3 regions of the Rhodovibrio salinarum DSM 9154 genome follow, and region 1 is predicted to be linked to each of the others. Evidence: riboswitches for the same ligand, from Rfam matches in the RefSeq annotation. Region 1 holds a riboswitch; each other region holds the start of a gene.
What was found. Region 1 has a riboswitch for thiamine pyrophosphate ahead of RHOSA_RS0118265 (NUDIX hydrolase). Riboswitches for the same ligand answer to the same signal wherever they lie in the genome.
Positions count from the first base shown of each region.

Region 2: linked by a shared signal. The riboswitch ahead of thiO (glycine oxidase ThiO) and the one ahead of RHOSA_RS0118265 (NUDIX hydrolase) in region 1 are both predicted to bind thiamine pyrophosphate.
Region 3: linked by a shared signal. The riboswitch ahead of RHOSA_RS22095 (ABC transporter ATP-binding protein) and the one ahead of RHOSA_RS0118265 (NUDIX hydrolase) in region 1 are both predicted to bind thiamine pyrophosphate.

Region 1 covers NZ_KI911559.1:3,923,997-3,929,322, forward strand. Annotated here, with positions in the region: gene RHOSA_RS0118245 (exopolysaccharide biosynthesis protein) at 106-696, shown strand; gene RHOSA_RS0118250 (LysE family translocator) at 737-1,357, opposite strand; gene RHOSA_RS0118255 (MFS transporter) at 1,362-2,585, opposite strand; gene RHOSA_RS23530 (LysR substrate-binding domain-containing protein) at 2,729-3,628, shown strand; TPP riboswitch at 3,654-3,786, shown strand; gene RHOSA_RS0118265 (NUDIX hydrolase) at 3,819-4,277, shown strand; gene thiD (bifunctional hydroxymethylpyrimidine kinase/phosphomethylpyrimidine kinase) at 4,274-5,086, shown strand; gene RHOSA_RS0118275 (AI-2E family transporter) at 5,172-5,326, opposite strand, start outside.
Region 2 covers NZ_KI911559.1:2,122,498-2,127,823, reverse strand. Annotated here, with positions in the region: gene RHOSA_RS0109870 (thiazole synthase) at 1-725, opposite strand, end outside; gene thiS (sulfur carrier protein ThiS) at 754-960, opposite strand; gene thiO (glycine oxidase ThiO) at 957-2,132, opposite strand; TPP riboswitch at 2,128-2,247, opposite strand; gene RHOSA_RS25730 (hypothetical protein) at 2,509-2,694, shown strand; gene RHOSA_RS21710 (alpha/beta hydrolase) at 2,743-3,888, opposite strand; gene RHOSA_RS0109845 (GlxA family transcriptional regulator) at 4,081-5,061, opposite strand; gene RHOSA_RS0109840 (beta-keto acid cleavage family enzyme) at 5,173-5,326, shown strand, end outside.
Region 3 covers NZ_KI911559.1:2,538,519-2,543,844, reverse strand. Annotated here, with positions in the region: gene RHOSA_RS0111775 (uracil-DNA glycosylase) at 1-621, shown strand, start outside; gene RHOSA_RS0111770 (DUF192 domain-containing protein) at 633-1,094, opposite strand; gene RHOSA_RS22100 (acetoin utilization protein AcuC) at 1,108-2,280, opposite strand; TPP riboswitch at 2,376-2,490, shown strand; gene RHOSA_RS22095 (ABC transporter ATP-binding protein) at 2,482-3,333, shown strand; gene RHOSA_RS0111755 (ABC transporter permease) at 3,326-4,084, shown strand; gene mnhG (monovalent cation/H(+) antiporter subunit G) at 4,116-4,517, opposite strand; gene RHOSA_RS22090 (MrpF/PhaF family protein) at 4,550-4,885, opposite strand; gene RHOSA_RS0111740 (Na+/H+ antiporter subunit E) at 4,882-5,326, opposite strand, start outside.

The DNA of each region.
Region 1 (5,326 bases):
GCGCGCTTACGGGAACAAAACCGCGCCAACACCCGTCACTTGTGTACAGCCGCGTATCGAAGACTCGTCGCGGTGGCATCAAGACTGGTGGTTGGGAGCGAGAGAATGACGGCAGCGGCACAGGACGGTCCGGTCCAGGACGTGGTGACGGGCCTCAAGCGTGCGACGAACACGCAGAAGACGACCGTCGGCGACATCCTGGACGCATTCGGGCAGCGGGCGTACGGGCCGCTGTTCTTCGTGATCGGCCTGGTCGCCTTGTCGCCGGTCGGCGCCATCCCGGGCGCATCGATCATTTGCGGCACCCTGATCGTGCTCCTGGCCGCCCAGCTTGGCACCCGCAGCGGGGCACCGTGGGTTCCGGACGGGCTACGGCGGCTCGCGGTCGATGGGAGCAAGGCACGCCGATCCGTCGACCGGATGGAGCCGTACGTGCGTAAACTGAGCTATGTGACCCGACGTCGGTATGTGCAGTTGTTGGAGGGAAATGCCCTCTATCTCGTTATGGGCGCGCTCTGCATCCTGGCGATATCGATGTATCCGTTGGCGCTCGTACCCTGGGGCGTGATCCCCTCGGCGGCCGGCATCACCGTGATCGGGCTGGGCCTGCTCGCCCGGGACGGGGTCATGATCTGCATCGGACTGGCCCTGGCGGTTGCAGCGGCCGGCCTGGGCCTGGTGCTGGTCATGCCGTAGCGCTCCCCCTGACCCGGTGCGATCAGTAAAGCAGGGCTGATCAGTTCCATGTCATCAGGAGCGACATGCCAACGGACCCGAGCAGCAAGACGGCAAAGACGATATTGATCGCACGACCGAGCACCGGGTTGGTCAGAACACGTGAAAAGGTCGATCCGAACAGCAACCACGCCGTGTTCACGATGACGATCACCCCGGTCAAAGCGATCACCTTCACCACCGCATCCAGCCCGGGTTGGCTTGGCACGATGCTATGCCCGGAATAGACCGCGCCGATGGCGGCAAAGGCCTTGGGGTTGGCGATCGCCAGCCCCAGACCGGGCAGAAACGACGCCACGACGGCGTTCGGCCGCACCTCTGCATTGTCCACGGATGACCGCACCGGCGCCGTGGCGATCTTCCAGGCGAGATACACGATATAGACCGCCGCCGCGATCTGAAGCCCCAGCAGCATGACCGGTTCGGCGGTCACGATGGCGGTGACGCCCGTAGCCACGATCAACAGCACGGTAGTCGTCCCGGCGATAATCCCGAGCAGATAGCCCCGACAGCTACGGAACCCGAAAGCAGCCCCCAGGCTGGCCAGGCTGAGCGTCGCCGGTCCCGGGCTCCCCATCAGGGAAAAGGCGGCCAGCAGGAGGAAGACGAGCTTGCTGATCATGGGCTCACACCGTAGCCAAGGCGGCGCGTTCGCGCACCGTAAGATGGATCAGGGCGGACAGCAGACCCAGCACGACGGCAATGAGCCAGACCCCTTCGTAGCTGTCGAACTGGTCGAACCACACGCCGCCCAGCCAGACCCCGGCGAACCCCCCGAGCTGATGGCTGAGAAAAACGAAGCCGAACAGCGTCCCCATGGCCCGCGGGCCGAACATGACCAGCACCAGCGCGCTGGTTAAGGGGACGGTCGACAGCCAAAGCCCGCCCACCAACAGCCCGAAGATCATCACCGAGGTCGGCGTGACCGGCAACGAGATGAACCCGAGAATGATCGCCGCGCGCAGGGCATAGATCGCGGCCAACACATAAGGCTTGGGGAAGAGGCTGCCCAGCCGCGCGGCGAGCAATGTTCCGAAGATATTGGCGAACCCGGCCAGCGCGAGCGCGCGCAGCCCCAACGCCCGCAGTTCGTCCGGCGACAAAGAGGTGCCGACACAGAAGTTCTGCACGTAGGTCGGCAGATGCGCGGTTATGAACGCGAGATGGAAGCCGCACACGAAAAATCCGGCGCTCAGCATCACGAAGCTGCCGTGCCCGAAAGCGTGGCGAACAGTCTGGCGCAGGTCGATGAGACCCGCCGTCGGCGCTGTCTGCGCCCCCACCCGGAGAAAAGGGATGCAAAGCGCCATCGGCGCCAGCATCACCGTGACGACGACCAGCGTCATCCGCCAGTCCAGGGAAGCGATCAGCCACGACGCCAGTAACGGCACCAGCGCCTGTCCCGCCGACCCCATGGCAGAGGCGATCCCCAGGTAGAAGCCCCGCTTTTCCGGCGGCGCCGCGCGTCCGACCACCGCCAGCACCGTGCCGAAGGCGGTGCCCGAGATGCCCATGCCGACAAGGACGCCCGCCCCCATATGCTGCGCAAACGGCGTGCTCCCGGTGATGCAGACCGCCATGCCAAACAGGTAGCAGAAGAACCCCAGCCAGAGCGCGCGCCGGTCCCCGAACCTGTCCGCAATCATCCCGAAGCCGGGCTGCGCCAGGCCCCAGACGAGATTCTGGATCGCGATGGATAGCGAGAAGATCTCGATCCTACCCATGAACAGGTCATCGGAAAGCGGCTGGACGACACCGCCGAAGACCGCACGCACCCCGAAGGAAAGCGCGAGCACAATGCCCCCGGCTGTCACAATCGTGACGGTCTCGCCTCCTTCCCGGCCAGTCATCCGAGAGCTCATACCCCCCTTCATTGCAGGCGTTCCGACGCAGACATCACCGACGGGCGCGCGCCCAGTTGCCCGAAACCATAACGAGCGCTAAAACTTAATAATAACGAATATATCGAAACTCTTAGTTTTGGATTCTTGAAGTGAAGCCCGCTTTCGATATCGACGCGCTGCGCGCGGTCGTCGCTGGTACGGATCTCGGCAGCTTTGCCCGGGCTGCCGTTCATCTCGGCCGTTCGCAATCGGCCGTAAGCATGCAGCTCAAGAAGCTCGAACAGCAGGCCGGCACCCAGCTCTTTGCGCGCAAAGGACGTGGACTGGTGCCGACCGAGGCCGGGGAAGCCTTCGTCGCCTATGCACGGCGGATCGTTGCGCTGAATGACGAGGCGGCGCTCGCGTTGGATGCCGCGACCACGACGGTTTCGGTACGGCTTGGCCTCCCCCAAGATTTCTTCGACGACGTCATGCCCGCGACACTGACGTCTTTCGGACAAAAAAACGACACCGTGCACGTCGAGGTTCGTGCCGGCGAAAACCACCGCCTCGCGGAGGACGTTCGCGCCGGACGGCTCGACGTGGCCATCGCCTTTGCCAAGCCCGGCAGCCCGGCCGAGGGCGAACGTCTCTGCGCATTGCCGATGCGGTGGCTGGCGCAGCCCGAGATGGTTGGCAGAATCGACCGCCAAACCGTGCCGCTCGTGCTGTTCAACTACCCTTGCCTCTTCCGTCAGGCGACCCTGACCGCGCTCGAACAGTCGGGCACGCGCTGGCGCGCGGCCCTCACCACGCCCAGCCTACCGGGCATCTGGGCGGCACTGCGCTCCGGGCTTGGCATCGCGGTGCGCACCGAGCACGGCACCCCCGCCGACATTGCCTGTGTCGGACCGGACCTCGGCTTGCCCGAATTGCCGGCGATCGAACTCCGCCTGCTCCGCGCACCGAACATCTCGCCCCGTGCCGAGGCTTTGGCCGAGATCCTGCGCCGCGAGACGCTGGAGCGGGTGGCACCTGGCAATCAACGCCCGCCGGACGGGGCGCGTTGATTGCCCGCGCCAGGCTGATACCATGCCCTCGACCGAGGGGAGCCTCGACAAGAGGCTGAGATTCTGCTGGCCCCGCATCCTCAAATGCCCGGGCAGCGCAGTGACCCTTTGAACCTGATCCGGATCATGCCGGCGAAGGGACGGGGACGCCGCGCCCTCCTCCTTGCCGGCCTCAACAGACGAGGCCGCCATGCTGAACCAACCTGAATTTCCTTCGCCAGAGCGCCCCATCGCGGCAACCATCGCCGTGGTCATTCGGGAAGCGCAGGTCTTGCTGGTCCGCCGGGCCAATCCGCCGGATGCGGGGCGATGGGGCTTTCCCGGCGGCAAGATCGAGCCGGGTGAACCGCTGGCACAAGCCGCCGTTCGCGAACTGATGGAGGAAACCGGCGTATCGGCCGAGGCGCTTCGTGTTGCCACCGCGGTGGACGCCTTTGACCGGGACACGGACGGCAGCGTACGCCGGCATTTCGTCCTGATCGCGGTGGTGTGCCGCTGGACGCATGGCGAACCGGTCGCGGCCGACGACGCGCTGGACGCCCGCTGGTTTCCGATCCGGGATCTCGATACATCCGAACTCGCGCTCAGCCTCGACGTCGCCGAGGTCGCACGCCAGGCCGCGGATTTGCTGACGGAGGCGCAACCATGATCGCCAACGTACTGACCATCGCCGGCACGGACCCGTCCGGCGGCGCGGGCATCCAGGCGGACATCAAGACCTTCTCGGCGCTCGGCGCCTATGCCACCTCGGCGATCACCGCCGTGGTGGCGCAGAACACCCAGGGGGTCCGTTCCTACGTCGCGCTAGAGCCCAGCTTCGTCGCCGATCAGATCGATGCCGTCCTCGACGACGTGCGGATCGACGCGGTCAAGATCGGCATGATCGCCAACGCGCAGGTCGCCGAGGCCGTCGCGGACCGCCTACGCCATCACGCGGCCCGCAACATCGTGCTCGATCCGGTCATGGTGGCCAAAAGCGGGCATGCGCTGCTCGCCCCGGATGCGGTCGCAGCCGTCCGCGACCTGCTGGTGCCAATGGCGACCCTGATCACGCCGAACCTTCCAGAAGCCGCTGTTCTTCTGGGGCGCGAGGACGACTGGACGGCCGAGGACATGCGCGCACACCTGCCCGACCTGCTGGCCTTGGGTCCCGAATGGGTGCTGTTGAAAGGCGGGCACCTGCAGGACAGCACCGAAAGCACCGACCTCCTGACGGGAGCGGCGGGCACGGAAACGTTCGCGGCCCCGCGGATCACAACCCGCAACGATCACGGCACGGGCTGTACGCTGTCCTCCGCCATCGCCGCGCTGCTGCCATCGCGAAGCGTTACGCAGAGCGTGCGGGAGGCCAAGACGTTTCTGCACGACGCGCTCGCGGCGAGCGACGCGCTCGATGTCGGACACGGGCACGGGCCGGTGCACCATTTTCACCGCCTCTGGCCCCGCGAACCGCGCTAAGGGCAGACCCGCAGCGTTTTAGTCGGGGACGTTGGCGTATCGTGGCGACCGGCGGTTCAGGCGCCGTCAAAGACGCGACCGCGCCTCATTGCAGGATCGGAAGCAGCCGGCGCATGGGCGGCACGTATTCGGCCACGATCCGGATCACCGCAAGAACCGGAACCGCAAGGATCGCGCCGATCGCGCCCCACGCCCAGGTCCAGAAGAGGACCGACACGAAGATCACCACGGGGTTCAACG
Region 2 (5,326 bases), 1.8 Mb from region 1:
TCGACGGCCGCACGCATGGCGCGGGCCATGCGGACCGGATCGTGCGCCTTGGAGACGGCGGTGTTCAACAGCACCGCATCGCAGCCGAGCTCCATGGCCTGAACCGCATCCGAAGCCGTGCCGATGCCGGCATCGACGATCACCGGCACGTGCGCGCGGCTCAGGATCAACTCGATCGCAGCGGGATTGGCGATACCCTGGCCAGAGCCGATCGGCGCCCCCATGGGCATCACGGCCGCGCAGCCGACATCCATCAGCTTCTGCGCGGTGATCGGATCCTCGTTGGTATAGGGCAGCACGACGAAGCCGTCGCGCACCAGTTCGTCGGCCGCCTGCACCAGTTGCTCGACGTCCGGGTAGAGCGTCTCCCGGTCGCCGATCACTTCCAGCTTGACCCAGTTCGTCTGCAGCGCCTCGCGCGCGAGTTGGGCGGTCAGCACGGCGTCGCGGGCGGTTTCGCAGCCGGCGGTGTTGGGCAGCACGACCTTGTCGGAGAGCAGATCGACCATGCTCTCCGCATAGCCCTCCAGCGAGACACGGCGCACGGAGACCGTAATGATCTCCGCCCCGCTGGCCTGGATGGCGTCCAGCATCACCTGCTGGTTGGGATAGCCGGCGGACCCGATCAGCAGGCGCGAACCGAACGTCTGCCCGGCGATGGTCAGGTGTTCGGCTTCCGGGGCACCCTCACCGCGCGGTCGGCGCGCCGTTTCAAGTTGCGTCATGGATGGCGTCACTCCTCGTGAAGACGGTTCAGCCGCCGGCGAAAGGCTTCACGATTTCGATCGCGTCGCCGGTTTCGAGTTCCGTCGTGTCCCAATGCTGGCGCGGCACAACGCGCCCGTTGCACGCGACCGCCAGCCCGCGGCGGTCGGGGTCCAGCCCCTCCGCCTCGACCAGCTGGCGCAGGTTGGCCGGCGTCTCGCCGCGCGGCTCGCCGTTGACCGTGATCGTGCTCATGCCACGCCCCGTGCTCGATCCTGATTGTGGAAGCGCTCGACCCGGAAGGCCGCCAAGCTGTCGTGTCGCTGCCCTGTCAGGATCTCGGCAGCGACCGCCTGGCCGGACAGCGGCGTCATCAGGATGCCGTTCCGGTGATGACCGTTCGCAAGGTACAAACCTTCCACCGGTGTTGCGCCCAACACCGGTGCGTCGTCGCGCGAGCCCGGCCGATGGCCGGCCCACATTTCCTTGATCGCCAACTCCTCGATCGCTGGCAGTGCCCGCCAGGCAGCCTCCAGCAGGGCGAACACGCCTCCGGCGGTCATCGCGTCCTCGAAGCCCTTCTCCTCGACCGTCGCGCCGATCAGGAGCGTGCCGTCGCGCCGCGGCACCAGATAGACCTTGGGTGCCCACAGGACGTGGCGCACCAAGGGCTGATCGGGGTTCATTTGCAGCGACAGCATCTGTCCCTTGATCGGACGGATCGGGGCCTGCGCGCTGTCCGGGACACCGTCAATCTCCCGTCCCCAGGCACCGGCACACAGCACGACCGCATCAGCCTGGACCTGTGCCCCGTTGACGATCAGTCCGACCGCCCGGCCCTGGCGCGTTTCCAAAGCGTCGACGGGCGTCTGCTCATGGATCCGCGCGCCCGCCGCCCGCGCGGCTTCGGCCAGCGCCTGCACCAGCGCGCGGTTATTGGCCTGTCCGTCGTTCGGGCTGAACAGCGCGCCCGGCAGACCGGCGCGCAGATAGGGCTCGCGCCGCCGGGCCTCCGCGCCGGACAGCCACTCGGCCGGCACGCCTTGCCGTTGCAGGAAGGCGTGATCGTGACGTAGCTGCTCCACCTCGTCACGGTTGGTCGCGGCGATCAGGAGACCATCGGTGCGCAGTTCGGGATCGATCCCGCTTGCCGCCTGCAGATCGCGGGCGAAGGCGGGCCAAAGGGTCAGCGCCTGTCGGCCGGCGGCGGTCACGGCATTCTCGCCGGGTTCGGCCTCCGCGCCGGGGGCCAGCATGCCGGCGGCGGCCCAGCTGGCGCCCCGCCCGATCCGGCCGCGTTCGTAAACGTCGACCGCGCAGCCGTTGCGGGCCAAATTCCAGGCGATGCACAAACCATTGACGCCCGCCCCGACGATCGCGGTGTGCGGGCGCTGCTGAATGGCGATGTCGTCAAGTAAGCTGGTCATGTCCTCCACGGCTCCCTTCGCGGGGACGACCCCGATCAGGTTCAGCGGGTGTGCTCTCAGCCGCGCCAGTGCGGGCTCCTTCGCCCGGTCCAGCACGGCACCCCGGCCGTTATCTCGGCTCACGCAAGATGTAACCCTTGATGGCCCGAACGCAAGCCATCCACCTTTAATGCCTCAGCGGGCATGCTAGCTTTGCACCGCTTTTGGCTTTGCCCCACTGGTAGGCGGCATCACGGGAGCTCAGCGGCCACAGATGCGCGACGATCGCCCAGATCTTGGACCCTGTCCCCTATGCGGACGCCCGCTCGTCCCCGGACCGTCGGTCGATGCGCACCATCTCGTGCCACGCTCGGAAGGCGGACGGGAGACGGTGCAGATGCACCGGATCTGCCACTCCAAAATCCATTCGCTGTTCACCGAGCAAGAGCTGCGCGACCACTACGACACGCTGGACAAGCTGCGCGCGCATCCGGAGATCGCCAAGTTCATCCGCTTCGTGCGCAAGAAGGACCCGGAATACCGCGGCCGCAACGCGACCAGCCAACGCAAGCGACGGCGCTAAGGCGAAGGTGCAAAACGCCGAGGCGGCCCGAAATGCACACTTGCCGTTCTAGCTCGGACCCGGTGTGATCCGATAGCGACGGCCCGGTTCGATCGGTTCGCGGGTTGGGTAATCCTCCGGGTTCATCTGGCCGGCCAGCACGTGGCGGACGTCCGCGATCACCTCCGGACGCAGGCGATAATACTGGTGATTGCCGTGGGTCAGGTCGGTCGCGTCGACGTCGCTGCAATCGATCGCGGTGATCCGGTGACTAAGCCCGTCCAGGGTGCGTGGCCCATCCGTCCCCAACCGGTCGACGTTGAACTTGGTCCTGTCACTGACCTCCAGCGCCAGATCGCTGCGGGAATGGTAGACGTGGATCCGGCGGGCCAACTGCGGCAACAAGCCGAGCTTGTCAGTGCTTTCCAGGCAGTCCTCATCCTCGTCGGCGGCCATCAGGAAGGCGTTGTCGAAAATCTTCTCCAGACGGCCGCCGTCCTGCAAGGCGTGCAGGCCAAGCACCGCATGGCGCAGCGCCCAGTTGCCCATGGAGTGGGCGACCAGATGGATCCGTCCTGAACAGCGTTCGCGCGTGCTCAGGAACTCCAGGAACCGCCGCAGCGCCCGCGCCATCGCAATACCGGACATCGCCGCATCGTCGCGGTCACTGGCGTATTTCCACGGCGGCTGGGTCATCCCGTCGGACGGCCAGGAGAAAGCGAAGACATAGGGACTTTGCGCCGACCCGTCGCCCCGCTGGATCAGGTACGTCTCGCCCAGCCATGCCGCCCGGCCCAGCGCATTCTCGAAGCTGTTGGCAAAACCATGAATGAACACCAACGCATCGCGCGTGCGTGTGTCCGGCCGCTTCAGGGGCGCCTGTCGCGGCTTGTCGTTTGGCCGCATCTTTTCCTGCAGTTCCTTGAACAGGACATACGATCCGGGTTCCTCCCCTTCCGCCTGCTTACGGTGGGTCTCAGGAATTTCCTGTTGGCCGATCTTCTCCGGTTTCGGCCGGGTCCCTTCCTGTCTTTTCCAGTCGACCTTGAAGTCCTCGGGATCACTCGGCCGGCCGTCCGGTCCAAGCGTTCCCCAAGTCACGGTCGCGCGCCCGACCTCGTAGAAATGCGGACCTTCGGAATTGAAGCGGTCGCCAAACGACTTGCGGTTGCCGCGCGGTTCGGTGCGGTTGGTCGCGAAATAGACGTCCGTCATCCCCCACCCTTCCCTGCCCACTTGCACGTCGACGCGCCCTGCCTGCAAGCCAACGCAGGCGGCATACATTATGCCGTGACTTCGGCCGGATCGGATAGCTACGCGGAGGGGTTAGAAACATCTCCGCCCAATAGGTAGAAGCAGTTGACGGTCTGAGAGACAAGGCGACCGCCAACTTTCAAAGATAGCTCGTTACGCGGACAGGTGACTGCCCGGGAACTGCTCCTGTTTCGGGGCATGGCCGAACATCCGCCGGTAAGCCCGCGCAAAGCTCGTGGCCGAGGCGAAGCCGGTCGCCGCAGCAACCATGGTCACGCTGTGCGCCCCGTCCATCAGCATGCGCCGGCCCGCCGCCAGCCGGAGATATTGGTAATAACGCTGCGGCGTCACCCCGAGCGCCCGCTCAAAGGCCCGCTCCAGCTTGCGCTGGGAACACCCGGAGGCCGCGGCGATCTCAGCGACCGGTCGCGGCGTCTCGATCGCCTGTTCCATTTCGGCGATCGCCGCGGCAACGATCGGTGCCCGCCCGACGAATGGGGCCTGCACGAGCGCTTGCTGCTCGCCCTCGGCCGGCCGTTCGGCGTCGTAGATGAACAGCCGCATGATATCGAGCGCCAAGACGTCGCCGCCGTGCGCCCGCAAGAGCCCGAGCATCATGTCCAGAACCGTTGTGGCCCCGCCGCAGGTGATCCGGTTGCCATCGATTACGTAGCGCGCGCGGCTGAACGTCACCTCGGGGAAATCCGTCTGAAGACGCTCCTGCTCCTGCCAGTGGATGGTCGCGGTCCGACCGTCCAGGAGACCGGCCGCCGCCAATAGCCAGGGCGCGGTATCCATGCCGCCGACAACATCCGACAGGCCCGCAGCACGGCGTAGCGCCGGCATGAGCTGCGCGTGCGGCACATCGCGGAACCCATAGCCCGCCACCAGGAAGAAAACGTCGAGCCGGCCAGCCTCGTCGAGCGGGGCATCCACCGTCACCTCGATCCCGCTGGAACTCGATACGGGAGCGCCGTCGAGCGACAGCAAGCGGTGCACATAGCGCTGCGCGCCCGCGATCTCGTTCGCAGCACGCAGCGGCTCGACCGAGTTGGCGAGACACAAGGTGCTGAACCCCGGCAACAGCAGGAAGCCGAAATGCCGTCGCCCATCTGTCGGATCACGCGCGAACATTGACGATCTATGCACGATGCGCCGGGGTCTTGTCACCTAGCGTGTTGCCAGATCAACTGGCTGCACCGCCGTTTGCAGCCACGCGCCAAAGGCCGTGGAGACCAACCCGCCATGAACACCGACGTCTTCATCACCTGTGCCGTCACCGGGGCCGGGCCGAGTCATGAGAAGAGCGACCGGGTCCCGATCACGCCCAAACAGATCGCCGACACCGCGATCGAAGCCGCGAAGGCCGGCGCCGCCGTCGCCCACATCCACGTCCGCG
Region 3 (5,326 bases), 1.4 Mb from region 1:
CCGGCCGACTGCCAGCTTTGTCCGCGCTTGGCAGAGTTCCGCGCGTATAACCGCCAACGTCATCCCGACTTCCTCAACGCGCCCGTGGCGTCGTTCGGCGACCTCGATGCGCAAGTCCTGGTGGTCGGCCTCGCCCCGGGTCTGAAGGGCGCGAACCGCACCGGCCGACCGTTCACTGGTGATTGGGCGGGCGATCTGCTTTACCCCACGTTGGTCGAGGTCGGCTTCGCCCGTGGAACCTTCGGCGCCAACCCGAACGATGGGCTGGAACTGGTCGATTGCCGGATCACCAACGCGGTGAAGTGCGTGCCGCCGGAAAACAAGCCCACGACGCAGGAGATCAAGACCTGCCGATCGACCTTTCTGGAGGGCGAAATCGCCGCGATGGGCCGATTGCGCGCTGTTTTGGCGCTGGGCAAGATCGCCCACGATACGCTGCTGGTTGCGCGCGGTCTGCGCCAAAGCCACTACCGCTTCGCGCACGGCGCCTGGCACGTGTTGCCCGATGGCCTGATCCTGGCCGACAGCTACCACTGCTCGCGCTACAACACCAACACGGGCCGCCTGACGCCCGAGATGTTTCGAGAGGTACTTGGCCGGCTGGCGCGGGAACTGGCCTGATCCGGATCGGGCTAGTCCCGTCCGGTCCCGAACGCTTTGTGCAACACGGTGGAGCCGACCGGAATCTCTAAGCGCTCGGTGGTGCCGCCGCGTAACTCCAACACCGCCTTGACGCGTTGGCCGGAGGAGATCGGGCGTCTGGATTGCGGCACCGTGCGTTCGGCGATGCGGACGACTTCCCCGTTCGGTTTGATGAACAGCATGTCGAGCGGGATGTAGGTGTTGGCCATCCACATCGCATGCAGCCCGACCCGGTCGTACAGGAACAGCATGCCGTGGTCGCCGGCCATCTCGCGGCGGTACATCAGGCCGCGGGTGCGCTGCTGGTCGGTCAGCGCAAGCTCCACCGTGAACTCGTGCACATCGCCCGAGGGCGTGCGGATTGCGAGTGTATCCGTCTTGAACTCCACCGCTGAGGCGGGGGCAACGAAAGCGGTCAGAAGGGCGATGGCCAGGACCAGCGGGCGCAGCACGGCAGTCTCCTCATCAACAAGCGGTATCGTGGACCGGTGATGCCGCGAGGGCCGCGGCGACGGCCTCCCGCACGGCTGGCCGCAGCGGGCCGCGCCGTGGCGGATCGGCGAGCGCGGTGAACCACGACTCCGGCGGGTTGCGTCCCCGACTATGCCGCCAGGAAAGGCCGCGCAACACCCGTTCGGCTTCCGGGGTCACGCGCGCTGGAATCTCAAAGCCGTTCAGGACTGCCCAGAAGCCCGCCCATGTCCGCCCGACCGACCAGGGATTGTAGCCGCCACCGCCTAGCATCAAGGTGCGTGGCGCCAGGTCCATGACTGAACGGACGACCCGCCACAGCGCGGTATTGGACAGACCAAGCCGGCTCAAGGGATCGTCGGCGCAGGCATCGCTGCCGCCTTGGATCACGATGGCCTCCGGCTCGAAAGCGTCGATTAGTGGCAATACCGCGGCTTCCAGGACGTAGGCCATCTCATCGTCGTTGAAGTCGGGCGGCACTGGGATGTTGCGCGCCGCGCCGCCAGCAATGTCGCGGGCGGAACCTTTGACCGTCCCGTCGGCGGCCGTCGCCATTGGCCAGCGACCGTCCTCATGCACCGAGATCATCAGCACGCGTGGATCTCCGTGCAGGGCGTCCTGAACCCCATCGGCGTGGTGCGCATCGGTATCGAGGTAGAGCACCCGACTCAGCCCACTATCGAGCAGGGTCAAAAGCGCCAACACCGGATCATTGAAGTAGCAGAAGCCACTCGCCCGGTCGCGTTGGCCGTGGTGTGTTCCGCCAGCGGGGCTGTGCACCTTGCCCGGCCGGTCCAGTAACATCCGCGCGGCCAGGATCGAGCCGCCCGCCGCCGTTGCCGGGCGGCGGAACATTTCTGGGAAAATCGGATTACCGCGCGCCCCCAGGTCGTGACGGGCGCGCACCTCTGCGCTGGTGTGCTGGGTGCGTTCGGCTGCCTGGACCGCGGCGATGTAGGCCGGGTCGTGGAAGCGCGCCAACTGCTGGTGCGTGGCCAGCGGACTGTCGTGGTAGACGTTCTCCGGCAGCCAGCCCATTGCCCGGCATAGATCGATACAGGTGGATACCCGCGGGATCGACAGCGGATGCTTGGTGCCATAGCTGGAATGGCGATAGATCTCGCTGCCGATGAATTGCGGCGTGCACGCCTCTTGTCCGCTCGACATTTGGGCGGCAGGCTGGGGAAGTGGCGCATCGTGCATGGCGCACATGATGGTAAGGCCTATGCGCAGTACGGCAAGCCGAGCGCCACGAGACGCGTGAATTTCACCGGGGGAGCCGCGAGCCATGGAGCGGCTGAGAGGTCCCGTAGGGCGGGACGACCCCTTAACCTGATCCGGTTCGTACCGGCGTAGGGAGAGTGTGCATTGACCCAGTCAGACTGGCCCGCAGACGCCCTGGGCGGCGTCTGCGCCCGCCCCTTTTCCAACCTTCACACGCAAGCTCAGGCTCCCCGACAACCGGCCGCGCCGGGCGTGCGGGTACGCGGCGCCCACCTCGCCTTCGCCGGTGTGCAGCTGTTCGACCGCCTCGACCTGGACCTGCCGGCTGGGGAGATCACCTGCCTGTTGGGCCCGAGCGGGGTCGGCAAGACCAGCCTGTTGCGCCTGATCGCCGGGCTGGCAGACGCTGCCGGCGGCGACGTGAGCGACGGGCATGGCACCCCGCTGCAGGGGCGCATCGCCTATATGGCGCAGCAGGACCTGCTGCTGCCCTGGCTGTCGGCGCGTGCCAACGTTCTGTTGGGTCCTCGGCTGCGCGGTGAGACGGTCACGTGTGCGTTGCGGGCTCAGGCCGATGCGTTGCTCGACCGCGTCGGCTTGGGGAACGCTGCCGGCGCCCGCCCGAGTGAGCTGTCCGGGGGCATGCGCCAGCGGGTCGCCCTCGCCCGTACATTGATGGAGGACCGCCCGGTCGTCCTGATGGACGAGCCGTTCGCCGGTCTGGATGCGATCACCCGCTACGAGTTACAGGCGCTGGCCGCCGAGCTGCTGGCCGATCGCACGGTACTGCTGGTGACCCACGACCCGCTGGAAGCGCTGCGCCTGGGCCACAGGCTTCGTGTCATGGCGGGCCGGCCGGCGCGGCTCGACGACAGCGTGGCCGGACCACCTGGCGTGCCGCCGCGCCCCGCAGAGCAGGTTGCAGACCGACAGGGCCAGCTGCTGGACCGGCTGGCCGCTGCCAAACGCGCGCAGCAGGAGGTGGCCGATGTCTGAAGCCACGCTCCGTTTCGTGCGTCCAATGGCGATTTTCGCAGGGCTGCTCGTGTTCTGGCAGGGCGTGCAGTGGGTGAGTCAGGCGCCCGCCTACATTCTGCCCGGCCCTGTCGCGGTCGGCGAGGTGTTGTTTACGCGGTGGTCGCAGTTGGCGAACCACGCCTGGGTCACGTTCGCCGAAATCCTGATGGGGCTCACCCTCGGCCTGACGCTCGGTACAATGAGTGCGCTGGTGATCGCCAGCTTCCGAACGATGCGCCGCTGGCTGTTGCCGGTGCTCGTCGTCAGCCAAGCCATTCCGGTCTTTGCGTTGGCACCGATTCTGGTCGTCTGGCTGGGCTACGGCATGGCGAGCAAGGTGGTGATGGCCACACTGATTATCTACTTCCCGGTGACCAGCGCCTTTTTCGACGGTCTGCGCCGGACCGAGCCGGGATGGCTCGACCTCGCCCGTACGATGGGGGGCGGACGCGCGCGCGTCCTCTGGCACATGCGGGTTCCGGCCGCCCTACCCGCCCTCGGTTCAGGGCTGCGCGTGGCGACCGCCGTGGCGCCGATCGGCGCGGTGGTCGGGGAATGGGTCGGATCAAGCGCCGGGCTGGGCTATCTGATGCTGCAGGCGAACGCGCGCATGCAGGTCGATATCATGTTTGCCGCGCTGTTCGTGCTCGCCGTCTTTGCGGTGACGCTCTACTTCGCGGTCGACCAACTGGTTCGTCGTGCGGTTCCCTGGCAAGCAGAGGAACGATAACGCTGCTGCGCGGAACGCGGAAAGCCGAGCGTCAGCTTCGGCGTGTCGGTTCGTGCGGGGCGTCGTCGGGAAGATGGCCGGCGAGCGTGCGGGTGCCGCGGTCGTACTTGCCCTCAAGTTCGTCCAGCTCGGTCCCTTTCCACAGCGGCACGCCCGACAGGTAGGCAGCCCGGCCCAGCAGGTGTGCGGCAACCGGTGTGGTGGCGATCAGGAACAAAACGGCTGCGACTGCGCGCAGCACCACGTCCAGGGTGTCGGCCTGCACGGCGACCGCCAGCAGCAACAAGCCGGAGCCGAGTGTGCCGGCCTTGGTCGCCGCGTGCATGCGGATATAAACGTCGGGCATGCGGACCAACCCGATTGCGGCTACAAACACGAAGAGCGAGCCGATCAGAATCATCACCCCGGCGATGATCTCGCTGACAGGCGTCATCACCCAATCCTCCACTTGGCAGCGCGCATTCGCTAGCGCTCCTTCGCCCGGTCGGCGGCGTCGTAGCCGTGATCCAGCTCGCTTCCGCGCGTTTCGATCAGCCGGGCAAAGAACACGGTCGCCAGAAAGGCGACCAAGCCGAGGGCGAGCGCGATCTCCAGGTACAAGACATCGCCCGTGGCGATCACGCGCAGGCCGACGATGCCCATCGCGAGGACAGTCAGCAGATCGAGGGCGACCACCCGGTCGGCCAGACTCGGTCCCTTGATCAGTCGAACGAAGGTCAGGAGCAGCGAGACGCCGATCAAGACCACGGCGATCGCGACCGCGGCTTCCAAAAACCCGGTAACTTCGCTGAATGGGTTCATTGCAGCGCCTTTTGGATCGGGTCCTCGAAGGTTCGCTTCATATCGCGTTTTTCCGCCTCGGCATCCTGAGTGTCCATGGTGTGGACGTAGAGCGTGCTACGGTCTTCGGACACGTCGAGCGACAGCGTGCCAGGCGTCAACGAGATCAGGTTAGCGAACAGGGTGATGCCGAGGTCGTGCTTGGTGTCCAGAGGCACCGCCACGATCGCCGAGCGGAACTTGAGCCCGGGGCGCAGCACCAGGATCGCCACCGTGGCGGCCGAAGCGATCAGTTCCCAGAGGAAGATCCCGGCCAGGCGTAGAATCCGCCACGGCCGGCGGAAGTAGGTATCTTCACCCCACATCCGGCAGGGCAGCCACAGCGCCAGGAATGCCAATACGTAACCAACCGCGAGATTGAGCAGCGAGAAGGCGCCAGTGGCGAGCGACCAGCCAAGAGCG